One region of the Anoxybacillus sp. FSL W8-0382 genome, then DNA from elsewhere that is predicted to be linked to it. Evidence: a T-box and tRNA genes for the amino acid it is inferred to sense, from the RefSeq annotation. Region 1 holds a T-box; the other holds one or more tRNA genes.
The links. A T-box is a leader RNA that pairs with one kind of tRNA and senses whether it is charged. The one in region 1 lies ahead of NSS60_RS14270 (glycine--tRNA ligase), so its partner is inferred to be a tRNA-Gly.
Positions count from the first base shown of each region.

Region 2: it has a tRNA-Gly gene. The T-box ahead of NSS60_RS14270 (glycine--tRNA ligase) is inferred to sense a tRNA for this amino acid. The anticodon was not compared.

Region 1 covers NZ_JBBOPX010000001.1:2,693,886-2,703,568, reverse strand. The annotation lists gene NSS60_RS14310 (sugar-binding transcriptional regulator) at 1-287, shown strand, start outside; gene deoC (deoxyribose-phosphate aldolase) at 899-1,564, shown strand; gene NSS60_RS14300 (XapX domain-containing protein) at 1,580-1,750, shown strand; gene NSS60_RS14295 (cytidine deaminase) at 1,776-2,171, shown strand; gene NSS60_RS14290 (MFS transporter) at 2,269-3,468, shown strand; gene NSS60_RS14285 (glycosyltransferase family 2 protein) at 3,530-4,345, shown strand; gene ahpC (alkyl hydroperoxide reductase subunit C) at 4,584-5,147, shown strand; gene ahpF (alkyl hydroperoxide reductase subunit F) at 5,162-6,691, shown strand; T-box leader at 6,755-6,932, shown strand; gene NSS60_RS14270 (glycine--tRNA ligase) at 6,991-8,373, shown strand; gene NSS60_RS14265 (uracil-DNA glycosylase) at 8,432-9,106, shown strand; gene NSS60_RS14260 (hypothetical protein) at 9,081-9,287, shown strand; gene NSS60_RS14255 (potassium channel family protein) at 9,284-9,683, shown strand, end outside.
Region 2 covers NZ_JBBOPX010000001.1:2,343,300-2,352,982, reverse strand. The annotation lists tRNA gene NSS60_RS12415 (tRNA-Leu) at 1-51, shown strand, start outside; gene NSS60_RS12410 (hypothetical protein) at 167-547, shown strand; partial or broken gene NSS60_RS12405 (IS982 family transposase) at 843-1,513, shown strand; tRNA gene NSS60_RS12400 (tRNA-Gly) at 1,956-2,029, shown strand; gene NSS60_RS12395 (B3/B4 domain-containing protein) at 2,111-2,773, opposite strand; gene queG (tRNA epoxyqueuosine(34) reductase QueG) at 2,835-3,971, shown strand; gene NSS60_RS12385 (amidase domain-containing protein) at 4,029-4,886, shown strand; gene trmL (tRNA (uridine(34)/cytosine(34)/5-carboxymethylaminomethyluridine(34)-2'-O)-methyltransferase TrmL) at 4,898-5,371, shown strand; gene NSS60_RS12375 (PrkA family serine protein kinase) at 5,653-7,548, shown strand; gene NSS60_RS12370 (IS701 family transposase) at 7,649-8,830, opposite strand; gene yhbH (sporulation protein YhbH) at 9,139-9,683, shown strand, end outside.

The DNA of each region.
Region 1 (9,683 bases):
TCCAGCTTGGTTATTTTACAGAAGAAGATTTGCAAACGATTTATTCAAAAGCAGTCGGTGACATTTGTTCACGCTTTTTTGATCAAAACGGAAAGCTATGCAGCGAGGAGTTAAATGCCCGCACGCTTGGCATTGAGTTAGAAGAGTTGAAAAATAAGGAATACTCGATTGTGATTGCGGGAGGTATTCATAAAGTGGCAGGCATATACGGAGCATTGAAAGGAAAATATGCAAACGTATTAGTAACAGATCAATTTACTGCCGAATGTTTGTTAGAAAAAGAATAAAAAACGACAAACGGGGGAAAAGAAGAAAGCCCCCTTTATTTATGCAAAGAAGGAAGAAAGATGGAGCAAAAACGTGAATTTTATTTTACGTTTGTTCATGCTAACGTTTACATATGTTCGTTTTCCTGTTATATTGATGATGTAATCAAAAATTCAACTTAGTAAGATGATTGTAGCTATATTTATTTAAAAATAGGGAGGAACGAATGGTCAACTACCCCCACTTAGCTAACGCTTGAAGTGAGGGCTTGCAACTCCCCAGAAGTGCAAACGGATTTCGTCCTCCTTCCTTGACTTGGGGTTGCATCAGGGGCAGGTTGACGACTACCCAACGACGCAGGTCATGCCTGCATCGTTACCGATTCTCTCGGTGTGTCTGTTGGCAGTACTTGGCTTCCACACACAACAGACGGACCTACGCTCGATGTTTTACGGTTACAACGTTTCCTGTAACCAACTCCATACATCGAGTAGCAGTTATTGGAGTGCCTTTATTGAACGGTTTTCTCCACGCCTTTATTATATCATACACAAAAGAAAGGGGGAACGCGCATTCCTCTCCCACTTACTCCCTTTGGTCGTTGAAGTGGGAGTCTCCTGCGCGAAATAGGATGAACATTGCCCGTATGATTGATCATACGTTATTAAAGCCAGAAGCGACGAAAGTGCAAATTGAAAAGTTAGTAGAAGAAGCGAAAAAGTACGAATTCGCATCAGTATGCGTTAACCCAACGTGGGTAAAGCTTGCTGCTGAACGTTTGCAAGGAACAAAAGTAAAAGTATGTACCGTCATTGGCTTCCCGTTAGGAGCGACAACGCCAGAAGTGAAAGCTTTTGAAACAAAACAAGCGATTGAAAATGGTGCGCAAGAAGTCGATATGGTCATCAATATTGGTGCGTTAAAGGATGGTGACGATGATCTTGTAGAGCGCGACATTCGTGCGGTCGTCGAGGCTGCAAAAGGAAAAGCGTTAACAAAAGTTATTATCGAAACAGCGTTGTTAACAGATGAAGAAAAAGTGCGCGCATGCGAAGTTGCTGTTCGCGCAGGCGCTGATTTTGTGAAAACATCAACGGGATTTGCCAGCGGCGGTGCGACAGTAGAAGATGTCGCATTAATGCGCAAAACGGTTGGTCCAAATGTCGGTGTGAAAGCATCTGGCGGTGTGCGCAGCGCAGCGGATGCAAAAGCGATGATTGACGCTGGAGCAAATCGGATCGGTACAAGTTCTGGACCTGCTATTATGGAAGGAACAACTTCAAACGAAGCATACTAATGGAGGCATTCGCATATGAAAGAAGTATTACTAAGCTTACTTGCTGGGCTTGTCGTTGGAATTTTGTTTAAATTTTTACGTTTGCCGTTGCCAGCCCCGCCTGTGTTGGCAGGAGTGATAGGGATTTTTGGCGTATATTTAGGTGGCGTCGTCGCTGACTGGTTAATGAAGACGTTTTTTAACTAAATAGCCCAAGAAGGGATGATCAACAATGAATAAACAACTATTAATTGAAGCGGCAAAACAAGCGAGAGAGCGGGCGTACGTTCCGTATTCAAAGTTTAAAGTTGGGGCAGCGCTATTAACGAAAGATGGGAAAGTGTATGGAGGTTGCAACATCGAAAACGCATCATACGGTTTATGTAACTGTGCTGAACGTACAGCTTTATTTAAAGCGTACTCAGAAGGAGACCTTGAGTATGCGATGTTAGCTGTTGTTGCGGATACGGAGCGTCCTGTTCCGCCATGTGGCGCATGCCGTCAAGTCATTGTTGAATTGTGTGACCCGAATATGCCTGTCATTTTAGCCAATATGAAAGGCGATGTACAGGAAACGACGGTGAAAGAACTTCTCCCTGGAGCTTTTTCAAAAGAAGATTTGCGATAAGCGTCGGCTTTTCCGACGCTTTTTGCATTGATACATAACAAAAAAGGAAATATAATCGTGTAGAGGATAATTTGACAGCTGACAACGGAGGTGTGACATGAGTCAAGATGTATCAAGAAACAAGTTGCTTTGGATCGCGGGGCTTGGATGGTTGTTTGATGCGATGGATGTCGGGATGCTTTCATTCATTCTTGCGGCTTTGCAAAAGGAATGGGGATTAACAGCTGAGCAAATGGGTTGGATTGGGAGCGTGAACTCGATCGGTATGGCCGTCGGTGCTCTTGTGTTTGGATTGTTAGCTGATCGTATCGGTCGAAAGCAAGTATTTATTATTACGCTTTTATTATTTTCGATCGGAAGCGGCTTATCTGCTTTTGCGACAACGTTAACGGTATTTTTAATTTTACGCTTTTTTATCGGTATGGGACTTGGCGGTGAACTTCCGGTTGCTTCCACGCTCGTATCGGAAAGCGTACCCGCTCATGAGCGCGGGAAAGTTGTCGTTTTATTAGAAAGCTTTTGGGCAGGTGGCTGGCTATTAGCTGCGCTCATTTCATTTTTCATTATTCCGACGTACGGTTGGCAAATGGCACTCATTTTAGGGGCTTTACCTGCGTTATACGCCATTTATTTGCGTATTAACTTGCCCGATTCACAAAAGTTTATTGCGGTAAAAACGGCAGAACGTCGTTCTGTTTGGCGCAATATCGCAGACGTATGGGCAAAACCTTATGCGAAGCAAACGACGATGCTTTGGATTTTATGGTTTGCGGTCGTCTTTTCGTACTACGGCATGTTTTTATGGCTGCCGAGCGTGATGGTGATGAAAGGATTTAGTTTAATTAAAAGCTTTGAATATGTGCTAATTATGACGTTAGCGCAATTGCCAGGTTATTTTAGCGTCGCGTGGTTAATCGAACGCATCGGAAGAAAAGCGGTGCTCATTATTTATTTAGTTGGGACAGCGTTAAGCGCTTATTTCTTCGGAAATGCCGAGTCGGTTGCGATGTTAGTGACGTTTGGAGCGCTGTTATCATTCTTTAATCTCGGCGCATGGGGAGCGCTTTATGCCTACACGCCAGAACAATACCCAACGGTTATTCGCGCGACAGGGGCAGGCATGGCCGCTTCATTTGGACGTATTGGTGGCATTTTAGGACCGCTTCTTGTCGGTTATCTCGTTGCACAAAAAGTATCAATTACGATGATTTTTGCTGTATTTTGTATCGCGATTTTCATTGGTGCACTTGCCGTTCTTTTCCTCGGCAAAGAAACGAAACAACAAGAACTCGCATAATCATTCGAAAAGAAGCTATAATGGTATCATTGTAGCTTCTTTTTTGAAAGGGGATTTTCTTTTGGGCGTTTCTGTAGTTATTGCGACATATAATCGGCTACTTCCGCTGGCAGAATTGCTAGAGTCGTTAAGCAAACAAACGTATAAGCCAACGCAAGTTATTATTGTCAACGATGGGGGCTCATCGGTACAAGCTGCTGTCGATGCATATCCTGAGCTTTCTATTGAGCTCATGGAATTAAGCGAAAATGTCGGGCACGTCGAAGCTCGGAATATCGGTGTGCGTGCGGCGACAGAAGACTTTATTATGCTGTGTGATGATGACGATTTACTATTGCCGTGCCATATGGAGCGAATGATTGCAAATATGAACGACGCGGACTTTGTATATAGCGATGTAGAAATTTTTCATTATCGCACGGAAAATGGTATGCGTATACCGACCGATCGCTTTTTATTTGCATATGAATATGATTTACAAGCAATGCGTACATTTTCGACGTATGTTCCTTCAGGGAGCATGTATCGGCGCACCATTCATGATGTAATCGGGTATTTTGATTCATACGTTCATAATTATTGGGATTGGGATTTCTTTTTACGTGTAGCGAAAGAGTTTTGTGTCAAACGCGTACCGACAGCGAGTGTTCTTTATGCTTTTTCCAATGAAGGAGATCATTTATCGAAACAAATGAATGAAACGAGACAAATGTATTTAAACCGATTAAGTGAAAAACATGAACTTGGCAACCTACCAACGAAAAACTTTTGGCTCCTTTTATCAGAGCCGGATGTGCAAAAACGGCAAGCAAAGAGTGAAGTCATATGGGATGGTGAACCGTTTCGTTCGCGGCTCGCTCATCTCGTTCGTTGTTAGGGGATATGTACAGAGTCTTTGCGAAGGCTCTGTTTTTTTGTTTATAGAAAAAGGAATAAAGAAGAAATGTGTCGAAAAACTAACAAGGTTAAGTAGTTTCTACTTGACAAATAAAAATTACTATATGATAATTTATATCGAATTATAATTGTTATAATTTGATTTGTCAGTCATATTTTCTATATGGCTGGATCATACTACTAACATACAAAAAAATGATGCAGGAGGATGATGAAGCATGTCATTAGTAGGAAAACAAGTACAACCATTTAAAGCGATGGCGTACCATAACGGTGAATTTATCGAGGTAACAGAAGAAAACTTAAAAGGAAAATGGAGCGTCGTTTGCTTCTATCCAGCAGACTTTACGTTCGTTTGCCCAACAGAATTAGAAGATTTACAAAACGAATATCCGAAATTAAAAGAGTTTGGTGTTGAAGTATACTCTGTTTCAACAGATACACACTTCACGCATAAAGCATGGCACGATCATTCGCCAGCTATTAGCAAAATTGAATACGTAATGATCGGCGACCCTTCACAAAAATTATCACGCATGTTCGAAGTGCTTGATGAAGAAACAGGTCTTGCGCAACGCGGTACGTTCATTATCGATCCAGACGGTGTTATCCAAGCAGTTGAAATTAACGCTGACGGCATCGGTCGCGACGCAAGCACAATTGTAAACAAAATTAAAGCTGCACAATATGTGCGCAACAACCCTGGCGAAGTATGCCCAGCAAAATGGCAAGAAGGTGGGCAAACATTGAAGCCAAGTCTTGACCTTGTAGGTAAAATTTAAGGAGGCTTACGTCAATGGTATTGGATGCTGAAATTAAAGCACAGCTCGCCCAATATCTACAATTGATGGAAAATGACATTGTGTTAAAAGTGAGCGCGGGAGACGATTCAGTTTCCCGCGATATGCTTGCTTTAGTCGATGAGCTTGCAACGATGTCATCGAAAATCAAAGTAGAAAAAACAACGTTAGAGAGAACGCCAAGCTTTAGCGTCAATCGCGTTGGCGAAGAAACGGGCGTTGTGTTCGCAGGAGTGCCTTTAGGACATGAATTTACTTCCCTCGTGCTTGCGTTGCTTCAAGTGAGTGGACGTCCGCCAAAGGTCGATCAAGCGGTCATTGATCAAATTAAAGGTTTACAAGGAACGTACCGTTTTGAAACATACGTCAGCTTAACGTGCCATAACTGTCCGGACGTCGTTCAAGCATTAAACGTCATGAGCGTACTAAATCCGAATATTTCACATACGATGATTGATGGAGCAGCATTTAAAGAAGAAGTCGAACAAAAAGACATTATGGCGGTGCCAACTGTCTTTTTAAATGGCGAACCGTTCGCAAGCGGTCGGATGTCGCTTGAAGAAATTCTTGCGAAGTTAGGAAGCACGCCAGATGCTTCAACGTTCGCAAACAAAGACCCGTTCGACGTGCTTGTCATCGGTGGCGGACCTGCCGGTGCAACAGCAGCCATTTATGCTGCGCGTAAAGGCATTCGCACGGGAATTGTCGCTGAACGTTTTGGTGGTCAAATTTTAGATACACTAGGCATTGAAAACTTTATTAGCGTCAAATATACAGAAGGTCCAAAGCTCGCGGCAAGCCTTGAAGAACATGTGAAACATTACAATGTTGACATTATGAACTTGCAGCGTGCGAAACGGTTGGAAAAGAAAGACCTCATTGAAGTTGAACTTGAAAACGGCGCCGTTTTAAAAAGTAAAGCGGTCATTATCGCGACAGGTGCGCGTTGGCGCAATCTCGGCGTCCCTGGCGAAGCGGAGTTCAAAAATAAAGGGGTTGCTTACTGCCCGCATTGCGACGGTCCGTTGTTCGAAGGAAAGCATGTCGCGGTCATTGGCGGTGGTAACTCTGGGGTCGAAGCGGCAATTGACCTGGCGGGAATTGCTAAGCATGTGACCGTTCTTGAGTTTGCGCCAGAATTAAAAGCGGATGCTGTGTTGCAAGATCGTTTGTACAGCTTACCGAACGTAACAGTCATTAAAAATGCGCAAACGAAAGAAATTACAGGTACAGACAAAGTAAACGGTCTCACATATATTGATCGCGCAACAGGCGAAGAGCACCATATTGAACTTCAAGGTGTATTCGTGCAAATCGGGCTTGTACCGAATACAGAATGGTTAGAAGGAACGGTAGAGCGCAATCGCTTCGGTGAAATTATCGTCGATAAACGCGGTGCAACAAACGTTCCTGGTGTCTTCGCTGCTGGCGATTGTACAGATAGCGCATATAAACAGATTATCATTTCCATGGGCTCAGGCGCAACAGCTTCTTTAGGTGCGTTTGACTACTTAATTCGGAATTAACCGGTTTCCCTCCCCTTGACGCTCGTATTGTCGTTTGATACAATATTAGCCAAACGAAATACAGGTGCAACGATGAAAGATGGATAGTAGCTAAGATCGTTCTTTTATAGCGAGCTAGGGAGGGTGGAAGCCTAGCAAAGACGCTTAGCGAAACGGCAGTCTGGAGTTGCTTCACGCAAAAAGTGGATGCGTTACGCATCAACTAGGGTGGAACCGCGGGAGTTACGCTCTCGTCCCTAGGCGAAAGGCCTAAGGACGAGAGCGTTTTTTGTTTACACTTCGTAAGAGGAGGATGAAATATGTCGGTAACGATGGATCAAATTGTGGCACATGCGAAACATCGCGGTTTTGTTTTTCCTGGCTCAGAAATTTACGGCGGGTTAGCGAATACGTGGGATTACGGTCCGCTAGGGACAGAATTAAAAAACAATATTAAGCGCGCATGGTGGAAAAAGTTTGTCCAACAATCGCCGTACAATGTCGGATTAGATGCAGCGATTTTAATGAACCCGCGCACGTGGGAAGCGTCAGGTCATTTAGGGAACTTCAACGATCCGATGATTGACTGTAAACAATGTAAAGCGCGTCACCGGGCAGACAAACTTATCGAAAGCGCCCTTGAAGCGAAAGGCATTGAAATGGTTGTCGATGGGCTTCCATTTGAAAAAATGGAGCAGCTCATTCAAGAGCACGACATCGCTTGTCCGGATTGCGGCAGTCGCGACTTTACGAACATTCGCCAATTTAACTTAATGTTTAAAACGTTCCAAGGTGTGACGGAATCGAGCGCGAACGAAATTTATCTTCGTCCTGAAACGGCACAAGGCATTTTTGTAAACTTTAAAAACGTGCAGCGGACAATGCGCAAAAAATTGCCGTTTGGTATTGCGCAAATCGGAAAAAGTTTTCGGAACGAAATTACACCTGGAAACTTCACATTCCGTACGCGCGAATTTGAGCAAATGGAGCTTGAATTTTTCTGCAAGCCAGGAGAAGAATTGCAATGGTTTGATTATTGGAAACAATATTGCGAACAGTGGCTTTTATCGCTTGGCATGAAGCGTGAAAACATTCGTTTGCGCGATCATTCCGAAGACGAACTATCTCACTACAGCAACGCGACAACAGATATTGAATATAAGTTCCCGTTCGGTTGGGGCGAGCTATGGGGCATTGCATCGCGCACCGATTACGATTTGCGCCGTCATATGGAATATTCAGGAGAAGATTTCCATTACCTCGATCAAGAGACGAATGAGCGTTTCATTCCGTACTGCATTGAACCTTCACTCGGTGCAGACCGCGTGACGCTTGCCTTTATGATTGATGCATATGAAGAAGAACAACTTGCGGACGGCACAACGCGTACCGTCATGCATCTTCATCCGGCATTAGCGCCGTACAAGGCCGCGATATTGCCGTTATCGAAAAAGTTATCAGAAGGTGCACGTGAGATCTTTGAACAATTGTCACAACACTTTATGGTTGATTACGACGAGTCAGGATCAATCGGTAAACGTTATCGCCGCCAAGATGAAATTGGTACACCGTTCTGTATTACGTATGATTTCGACTCAGAACAAGATCAAATGGTAACTGTGCGCGATCGCGACACGATGGAACAAACACGCATTCCAATTGTACAATTAAAAAGCTTCTTGGAAGAAAAAATTCAGTTTTAGACGAAAACAGGCTATCCTATGTAGTAGGGTAGCCTTTGTATTAGAAAGGAGTGAAAAGATGAGCATATTGAAAAACGATTGGGCTCCTTTATTAGAAGAGGAGTTTCAAAAACCGTATTATTTGAAGTTGCGTCAGTTTTTAAAAGAAGAATATCGAACGAAAACGATTTATCCCGATATGCACGATATTTTCAACGCCCTTCATTACACGCCATATGCCGATGTGAAAGTCGTTATTTTAGGACAAGATCCGTATCACGGGCCGAATCAAGCGCACGGATTAAGTTTTTCTGTCAAACCGGGCGTCGCTTTGCCTCCGTCACTATTAAATATTTTTAAAGAGCTACACGATGACCTCGGGTGTTATATTCCAAACAACGGTTATTTATTAAAATGGGCGAAGCAGGGAGTGTTATTGTTAAATACGGTATTAACGGTACGGCAAGGGGAAGCAAACTCGCACAAAGGAAAAGGATGGGAACATTTTACGGATCGCATCATTGAACTTGTGAATGAAAAGACGGAGCCGGTCGTCTTTATTTTATGGGGGCGTCATGCCCAAGCGAAAAAAGCGCTCATTACAAATGAACATCATTATCTTATTGAAGCCCCGCATCCGAGCCCACTTTCAGCCGCGCGAGGCTTTTTCGGCAGCCGCCCGTTTTCGAAAACGAACGCGTTTTTACAACGAACAGGGAGAGAGACGATTGACTGGCAAATCGAAAACATTTGATACTCGAATAAACTGTTATGCATGCAAACATTTTTACGTCACGTGGGACCCGCAGCTGCCGCGCGGTTGTCGTGCGTTCGGTTTTAAAAGCGTCGCGTTGCCGTCTATTGTCGTTAAGCAATCATCTGGCGCGCCTTGCATGAAGTTTGTAAAAAAAGGACATAAGGGGAGAAACGGATGAGTTCGTCGCGCTCTATCGTCGTTTCCGTTGTGGCGATGCTCTTCGCCATTGCTGCAGGAACGATAGGGTTTATGTTTTCTGAGCAATTAACGTTTTTTGATGCTCTTTGGTTGACTGTTGTTACGATTTTAACGGTTGGCTATGGCGATACAGTTCCACAAACGTTTTATGGGAAAATGTTTGCACTGATCATTATTCCCGTCGGTATTAGCATCGTGACATACGCGACAGGGGCGGTTGCTTCGATGATGATGGAAGGGGAATTTTCGAAAACAGTGCGGAGGCGAAAAATGAAAAAGAAAGTTGAAACGATGAGAAATCATATTATCGTATGTGGGTATGGACGAGTGGGAGAACAAGTCGTGCGCGAGCTTGTCAAAAACGGGACACCTGTCG
Region 2 (9,683 bases), 350 kb from region 1:
TCAAAATCGTGTTCCCTTGCGGGAGTGTGGGTTCGACTCCCACCATCGGCACTGTTAAATAGGGAAAAGGTTTTAGGGACAAGGGGTTTCACAAAGGTGAAATCCCTTGTTTTTTATTTACCGAATACATTTGACGCATTTTTATTTTGGAAAGTAGGTGAATAAAATGATCATTGCGAACAACTATAAAGAAATTAAAGATCATTTTGATTTCACGGATAGTATCATAACGGATATGAAATGGAATAATCCATTAGACCTATCTATCACGATAGACTATTATTGGGATACACAGGAGAATAGGGAGGAAAATAGGACATTAGCGTTGCATTTTAAGGATTGCCTAGATGTGGAGTACAAAATAAAAAAAGAGATACTAGAAATGTCAAGGCGTGATATCCATTTTGATAGCTTGTTCACTATTATTCTCTTCGAAAATGTAGAAGCAAATTCAAGCGAATTTTACCATTTTCATATCTATACCTTTGATTATAAAGAGCCGTTGTTAAAAATTATTTGTAAGCAAGTTCAGTTGGAAGAAGTATAGCGCCACTCGTCATGGATTTTAACAAAGAGATGGGAAAGATTAACAACTAAAAGGCGGTTCGCTCCGCCTTGTTTTATTGTTGTTTTTGCGGTATTATCTCGTTAAGAAAAGCGAACGCGTCAAGTTGTTACTAACTCATATTTCGCACCTTGGTAGGGCGGAACAAAAGGATTTTTCATTCAGTTTTTTAGAAACCCGTGGTGCTATATAAAATCGAGTAAGCATAAAAATAGCCCTTGCTTGTGGATCTCCTATAGAATGGAAGTGCCAACCAACATTCGAAAGGAGAATTCCCATGCAAGAGCCCTTTCATTTTACTACAGATCAAGCAAAGATTCAAAAACAATATGCAGTCATTTTCTTTTTTGTTTCTGCCCAGCTGTCACAAATTCAATTCTATCTTCAACGTCGCAATCGTCATTTGGTGAAACAAGAAGATACGGTGATCATTGCTATTCATCTTTTAGGAAAGCTGCTTGGCTTCTCTTCCGAACGTGCATGGCATCGCTTTGTGACTGGGAACTTGTTTACAACGTTCTCGATACAATCGCCGTTGTCGAGCGCTGCGCTTTGCGATCAAATGGATCCGCCATGAGCTAGCCAAACGTGGACAACACCACGCCTATGCGGTCGTAGATAGTATACCACTCGAGTTGTGCCATGCCGCAAGAATGTACCGAGTCAAACGATTTCAAGGAATCGCGGACATCGGTCTCTGTGCATCGAAAAAGCAGTGGTACTATGGATTTAAGCTCCATCTTCAGGTGACCAACCAAGGACTGCCCATGGGATACGTGGTAACGGAGGCGTCCTGTCACGATCGAACTGCAGCTGAAACCGTCATGACCCAAATTCCTCATCCTTTTAATTTGGGTGATAAAGGATTTATCAGTAGCGAATTGCAAAAAAAAGTTGTATGAAGCGTACCAAATCGCTTTTTGGACTCCATCTCGCAAAAATCATCGTTTTTGATTATATGAATTTGATTGTGTATGAAACCAAAAGGTGTTATGTCAAATCTCTTCTTCATTTGTAACCACGATGCCTATTATTGTCCAGGCATATATGCGCGCATTGATTTTATAGGGAAAAATGAGTTATAAAGAGATGAGTGATGCATTTTTGAAAAAGTTGTGAACAACGTATTGACTTGTCCGAGGGGAGTCGATATAATGTAAAACGTAATTACGAAACAGGGATTCCTGTTTTTATTTTTGCATCTGATTCGACAAATTTCTACTTTTTCTGCATGCGGGTGTAGTTTAGTGGTAAAACCTCAGCCACGAGCGACACATCGTCGAATAAGCGACGAGTTGCCTCGACGCACCGATCATCGTTGAGTAAGCGGGAAGAGGAAGAGGCATAGTTGAGCGTGCAGGGCAATTGTGGATATAGTGAATACAATGATGCGGGTGTAGTTTAGTGGTAAAACCTCAGCCTTCCAAGCTGATGTCGTGGGTTCGATTCCCATCACCCGCTCCATACATACGGGGACAACGCAGTGTTTCGTTTCGAAGATGAACGGGGCATTGCGTTTTTTTATTTCGCTTCGCCCCGTATTTGTTATATGATGAGTTGTGTATGAGCTGTACCCCCATGGATTTGAATAAACATCTCTTTCATCGCTTGCAATATTTGTTCACATTGCGTTTCTGTAAATGAGGGCAGAAAATATACGATTTGAATTGCATTTGTTGTTTGCTCTGTAACCATTGTTCGTTTCGAATCAACGATTGGACTGCCGAACGGGCCTTGAGCGTCTTTTGTGACGAGTTTTCGATCAAAATTTGTCGTCCGATCATTGATGCCGATATATTCATCTGCTTGTGTACCGATCGTGACGGCTATATCTCCTGTTAGATGATCTCGATCATAAATGCCGATCGGTAGTTTATAATATAAGGAAAAAAAGTTATTCACATCGGCCGCCGAGTGAATGGATGGAATAAAACTTTGCTTCTGTACGCGACGAAGCAAACTTTCCGATGAAGGACGATATCGGCTCGGATCTGTGCCAATTTGTTTAAATACAGACCGCCATTCTTTTACTTCTGGCCATTCAGCCAACGGAGTTTGTTCCATATCAAAATATAGCAACTCTTGAAATTGGCGAAGTTTCCCTTTCAGCATGTTGGGGGATGGACCGACGACGATTTGATCGTATGTAAGGACGCCGATTTTAAAATGAGGTACGCGCTGTTTTATTGTGTCACAAATGGTTAACATATCGTTCACTCCTTTTTCTTTACATTGTAACATAAACAACAAAGAAAGGAGGGATTCGGGGATGGACGTTGAAGCATTAAAGGAAGAAATCATTCAATATAGCCGAACGATCGGCATTGATAAAATCGGTTTTGCTCATGCGGATCCGTTTAGCGAATTAAAAGAACGACTGCGTCACCAGCAACAACTCGGATATGAATCAGGATTTGAGGAGCCTGATATTGAAAAGCGGACAACCCCATCTTTATTGCTTCCAGAAGCACGTTCTATTATTGCAATTGCCCTCGCGTATCCGTCGAAGCTAAAAAACGCACCGCGAAGCACGAAAACAGAACGAAGAGGCATTTTTTGTCGCGCATCCTGGGGACAAGATTATCATGTTGTTTTACGCGATCGCTTACAAAAATTAGAACAATTTATTTTAGAACGTGTACCAGATGCAAAAGTAAAATCAATGGTAGATACAGGAGAATTATCGGATCGGGCAGTAGCCGAGCGTGCAGGTATCGGATGGAGTGGGAAAAACTGCTCAATTATTACGCCAGAGTTTGGATCGTACGTATATTTAGGAGAAATGATTACAAATATCCCGTTTCCTCCGGATGCGCCAATTGAAGATCAATGCGGGACATGCACGCGCTGCATTGATGCTTGTCCGACAGGCGCACTTGTGCAAGGGGGACAGTTGAATGCGAAGCGATGTATTGCTTTTTTAACGCAAACGAAAACGTTTATTCCTGATGAGTTTCGCGATAAAATTGGTAATCGATTGTACGGATGTGATACGTGTCAACTTGTTTGTCCGAAAAATAAAGGAAAAGACTTTCATTTCCATCCAGAGATGGAGCCGGATCCAGAAGTGGTGAAACCGCTATTAAAACCAATTCTTCATATGACGAATCGCCAATTTAAAGAGACGTTTGGGCATTTATCGGGGGCATGGCGTGGGAAAAAACCGATTCAACGGAATGCCATTATCGCATTAGCTCATTATAAAGATGAAAGTGCCATCGACGATTTATTGATATTGCTTCAAAAAGATTCACGTCCAGTCATTCGTGGAACCGCGGCGTGGGCGCTTGGGAAAATCGGAAACAGGAAAGTTGTGCCGATGCTCCAGCAAGCAAAAGAAAAAGAACAAGATGAGGACGTTATTCGAGAAATTGATAACGCGTTAGCGATGCTTGAAAATGTGTAGTTGTTTTTCTTTCATCTCTGACATAACGTATTAAAAAACGAAAAAGTGGTGAGCGAGATGAGAAAACAGCTACACGCCCTTCTCGATCAGCGTATTCGTTCCTTTTTTGCGGCTAATGTGACGGATGAGGAAATGGAACGAAAAAAGCAACTGCTGGCGAAGCGACAGGCGAAGCTTGTGAAATGCGAAGGAAAAGGAGTCGTAATAGAAAAGAAACATATTGCCTCTCACACGTTCGTCCGCTACATCGTTCATTTCCGTTTTTTTATTTGGCAAGACGGGTGGATGTATGTTGAAGAGGAACAAGAGATGCGTGAAGCAATATTTGAACGACGTGAGCTTGTGAGTGATCGCCCGCTTTTGCCTAACATGGAGACGGAACAAGTTGAAAAAAAACAAGAACGTCATGAAGATGAACGAGTTCGTTATACGTATGATCGATTAGCCGCAGTACGATATGCTGAAGTATGGTGGAATGATTATAACCCCGCGTTTCATCAATTCCATGTTGATTGCACAAATTTCGTTTCTCAATGTTTGCATGCGGGCGGTATTCCGATGATCGGATATCCAAATAAAACGAAAGGATGGTGGATGCGAGAAAACGATTGGAGCTATACGTGGACGGTTGCACATGCATTTCGTTGGTATTTAAGTGGAACGAAAACAGGTATTCAAGCAGTTGAAAAAAAATCGCCGGAACAGTTGTCTCTTGGTGACGTCATTTGTTATGATTTTCAAGGGGACGGACGATTCGATCACACGACGATCGTTGTCGCGAAAGATAAACAAGGGATGCCTCTCGTCAATGCCCATACGTCCAATAGTAGAATGCGTTATTGGTCATACGAGGATTCAACCGCTTATACGCCGAATATTCAATATAAGTTTTTTCATATTATTGATCGAATATAGGAGTGAAGAATGTGGCTTTACATGTCGTTTTATATCAACCAGAAATTCCAGCAAACACAGGAAATATCGCGCGTACGTGCGCGGCGACAGGAACGTCATTACATTTAATTCGACCGCTCGGATTTTCAACTGATGACAAAATGTTAAAGCGTGCCGGATTAGATTATTGGGAGTATGTTAACGTTCATTATTACGATTCATTACAAGAGCTTTTCGAAAAATATAAGGAAGGTCAATTTTTCTTTATTACGAAGTTTGGAGAAAAATATTACACCTCTTTTGACTATAGCGATCAAACGAAAGACTACTTTTTCGTTTTTGGTCGCGAAACAAGCGGATTGCCGAAAGATTTAATTGAAAATAACATGGAACGTTGTTTGCGTATTCCGATGAATGAATACGTCCGTTCGCTCAATTTATCGAACACAGCTGCTATCCTCGTGTATGAAGCGTTAAGACAACAAAACTTTCCAAACGTATTTTAAGCGACTTTCGAATGAAAGTCGCTTAATTTTTTACTTCTGGCTTATCATTATATCCTGCGGTGAAGATCGCCACCAAAAAGGCAGCGATTACGCCAAGAATGAGAAGCGTCTTCATATACAATCTCCTCCCTTGATGAAGTGACAACAAATGTCCACGTTTTCATTATAGCTTAATTGCATGTCGGGATGAAAGTCATTCTTTCACGAATGATCCCGGACATCCTTGCATACATATGGTATTAATCACAATGCTAGATCACAACGGTGGAGGAGGTCCGTGTATGGACATTTTAAAAAAAATACAAAAATATAGAGAAGAAGAACAGAAGTTAAAGTGGGAAGGGACATTTGCGGAATATTTAGAAATCGTAAAAGAAAAGCCATGGGTAGCTCAGTCTGCTCATTCTCGCGTTTACAATATGATCAAAGATGCGGGCGTAGAAGAAGTGGATGGGAAGAAAAAATACAACTTTTTTAGCGGCCAGTTGTTTGGACTTGAGGAAGCGCTAGAGCGTCTTGTAGAAGAATATTTTCATCCAGCTGCGAAACGATTAGATGTTCGAAAACGTATTTTGTTGTTAATGGGGCCAGTAAGCGGCGGAAAATCGACGCTTGTGACGATGTTAAAGAGAGGGCTTGAGGCGTACTCATATACCGATCGTGGTGCTGTATATGCCATTAAAGGATGTCCGATGCACGAAGATCCGCTTCATTTAATCCCGCACCATTTACGCGACGAGTTTTATAAAGAGTACGGTATTCGTATCGAAGGAAATTTGTCGCCATTAAATATGATGCGGCTTGAAAAAGAATACGGTGGGCGCATTGAAGATGTGATGGTTGAACGCATCTTTTTCTCAGAAGATAAACGTGTCGGAATCGGGACGTTCAGCCCATCCGATCCGAAGTCCCAAGATATTGCTGATTTAACAGGAAGCATTGATTTTTCTACGATTGCTCAATATGGGTCCGAATCGGATCCGCGCGCATATCGCTTTGATGGGGAGTTAAACAAAGCAAATCGCGGCATTATGGAATTTCAAGAGATGCTGAAATGTGATGAAAAATTTTTATGGCATTTACTTTCTTTGACGCAAGAAGGAAATTTTAAAGCGGGACGTTTTGCACTTATTAGTGCTGATGAGCTCATTGTTGCTCATACGAATGAAACAGAGTATCGTTCGTTTATTGCTAATAAGAAAAATGAGGCGCTTCATTCGCGAATTATCGTCATGCCGATTCCATATAACTTAAAAGTGTCAGAAGAAGAGCGTATTTATGAAAAAATGATTCGCGAAAGTGACGTAGAAGATGTGCATATTGCACCGCATACGCTGCGGGTAGCAGCGATGTTTACCATTTTAACGCGATTGAAAGAGCCGAAGCGCGGTGATATCGACCTTGTGAAAAAAATGCGCTTGTATGACGGTGAGTTAGTTGAAGGATTTAATGAAGTGGATGTCGAAGAGCTGAAAAAAGAATATCCAGATGAAGGAATGAGTGGTATTGATCCACGTTATGTTATTAATCGTATTTCGTCTTGTATCATTCGAAAAGAAGTGCCGTCCATTAATGCATTAGATGTATTGCGAGCATTAAAAGAAGGGCTAGAGCATCATCCGTCTATTTCAAAAGAAGATCGGGAACGTTATTTAAATTTCATTTCGATTGCAAGAAAAGAATACGATGAAATTGCAAAACGTGAAGTACAAAAAGCGTTCGTCTATTCGTATGAAGAATCAGCAAAAACGTTAATGGATAACTATTTAGATAATGTAGAAGCGTATTGTAACAGAGCGAAAATTCGGGACCCGCTCACAGGAGAAGAAATGAATCCAGATGAAAAGCTGATGCGTTCGATTGAAGAGCAAATTGGCATTTCGGAGAATGCGAAAAAAGCATTTCGTGAAGAAATTTTAATTCGTATCTCAGCATATGCCCGCAAAGGTCAACGATTCGATTACAATTCGCACGAACGGTTGCGTGAAGCGATCCAGAAAAAGTTGTTTGCAGACTTAAAAGATATTGTCAAAATTACGACGTCTACAAAAACACCTGATGAACAACAACTCAAGAAAATTAATGAAGTTGTTGCGCGGTTAATTGATGAGTATGGTTATAACTCCACTTCAGCAAATGAATTGCTTCGTTACGTCGGAAGCTTGTTAAACCGATAAAGCATGCCGCACTTGGCATGCTTTGTTTTATCATCGTACTGTAGTTGAGCAATTTTCGTTACAATAATTACCATTTAAAAAGAGACAAACAGGGTACCCCTTATGCCACGTGGAGCTGTTTTTTCACGGTATCAATGGGAATATTTTGTTTCGCTGCACGGTAAATGAACTCCACGAGGCTATGTCCTTTTCTCTTGCGCAGGAGATCGAGCCCATCCGAAAAATCACTGTTCGACTCGAACATGCTGTACATATACGCAAGTTGCACCAAGATCCAATACCGTTTCACCGCCCGACGCCCGCGAACGCGGTATCCATCGAGTTTCAGCTGGTCTTTCGCTTGACGGAAAAAACATTCGATCGACCAACGTGCAGCATAGTAGCGCAAGATCTCTTCATCGCTTAGCTCGCGATCGGTGCTCAAGACGCAATGAAGATGTTTCGGCGTCATCGGCTGATCGGCTTTCCATGCGAGCAGCACCACGGCATCCTTGAGACCGTTCAGAGCACCTTCGTAGCGATACACCCGATAACGCTCTTTTCCCACCGTGACGAGGCGGGTATCCCGTGGCTCCATAGATTTGGCAAATTCCTTTGCTTGAATGGCCGTCCCTTTTGGATAGAGAATCCGATTCGTCTTCAGCATCGCGATGACGTGGAACCCTTTTTTCAAGCAGGCTCCCACGAGGGTTTTCGATGGATACCAAGAGTCCATGAGCACATAAACGGGGCGACTCACATCCAACGAAGAAAGCATCTCGATCGCGAGTTCCCCTTTGCTTTTCCCCGCCGTCTTGTCGTAGAGGCGAAAGGCAAAAGGAAACGCTTGGGTCATCGTATGAACCATGAGCCAAACGAGAGAATGTCCCCAGATCGACTTTTTCTCTGCGTGAGAATAGTGCCAATCACACCCTTGAATGGCGTGTGTTGCCCGTGACGAGGGCTTCGTTTTTTGGCAAATCGTATCATCGATCGAAACAAAAATGGGTTGATTCTCTCGTTTCGAGCTGCGTTCGACACGATGAAGCACCCACTGTTGGAGTTTGCGAAGCAGCGTCTCTTCCTCCCATGGGCTTTTCGTGAAAAAATGGCTCAGTGTCGTGCGATGGTTCGGATGAAAACTCCCATGATGTAGATCGGTCAGCGTTCCCGAAAAGCCCTTTGTAATCATCGCATCCACGATATGAACGAGATGCTTCATGACAGGTTTCGAGAAATAAAGGGCCAACCCCAACATCGTCAAAAACTTGTGGATTCCTTGGTGATGTGCTAATCTATTCATGAGACATGAACCTCCTTGTGAATGGTTTGTTGGCACATCTATTCTAACCAAGGAATCGGGTTCATGTCTTCTTTTTTGTTTGGTTGTAAATTTATGTTAGTAAATTTGCTCATCTACAGCATCGTATAAAACAGGCTTGTCCTTCAGAAAGGGATTTGAACAATTTTCGCAATCATTTGTCAATTTTTTTCGGTCGTCGCATAGGATAAAGTAACTAGCCATTCATTTATGATTTTTTATTAGCCAACATAGTGTATGCGAGGAAAAAGAATTTGTGCATGATTATTTCATATGTAGGAGGGGAAAAAATGAGTAGAAACTTCATTGTGTCAAAGGAAGATTGGTCCCTCCATCGAAAAGGCCACGATGATCAAAAACGGCACGAAGAAAAAGTGAAAGAGGCAATTAAAAATAATCTCGGTGACTTAATTACAGAAGAAAGCATCATTATGTCCAACGGTCGCGATGTCATTAAGATTCCGATTCGTTCGTTAGATGAATATAAAATTCGTTACAACTATGACAAAAATAAGCACGTCGGCCAAGGCGATGGGGACAGTCAAGTTGGTGATGTTATTGCGCGCGACGGTTCTGGTGACGGTCAAAAAGGACCCGGAAAAGGGCAAGGGGCAGGTGATTTGGCAGGGCAAGATTATTATGAAGCAGAAGTATCTCTAATGGAACTTGAAGAAGCGTTATTCAGTCAATTAGAACTTCCAGACTTAAGGAAAAAACAACACGCTGATCATGTTGTGCAACATATTGAGTTTAACGATATTCGCCGAACGGGATTGATGGGGAACATCGACAAGAAAAAAACAATGATGGCTGCGTTTAAACGAAATGCATTAAG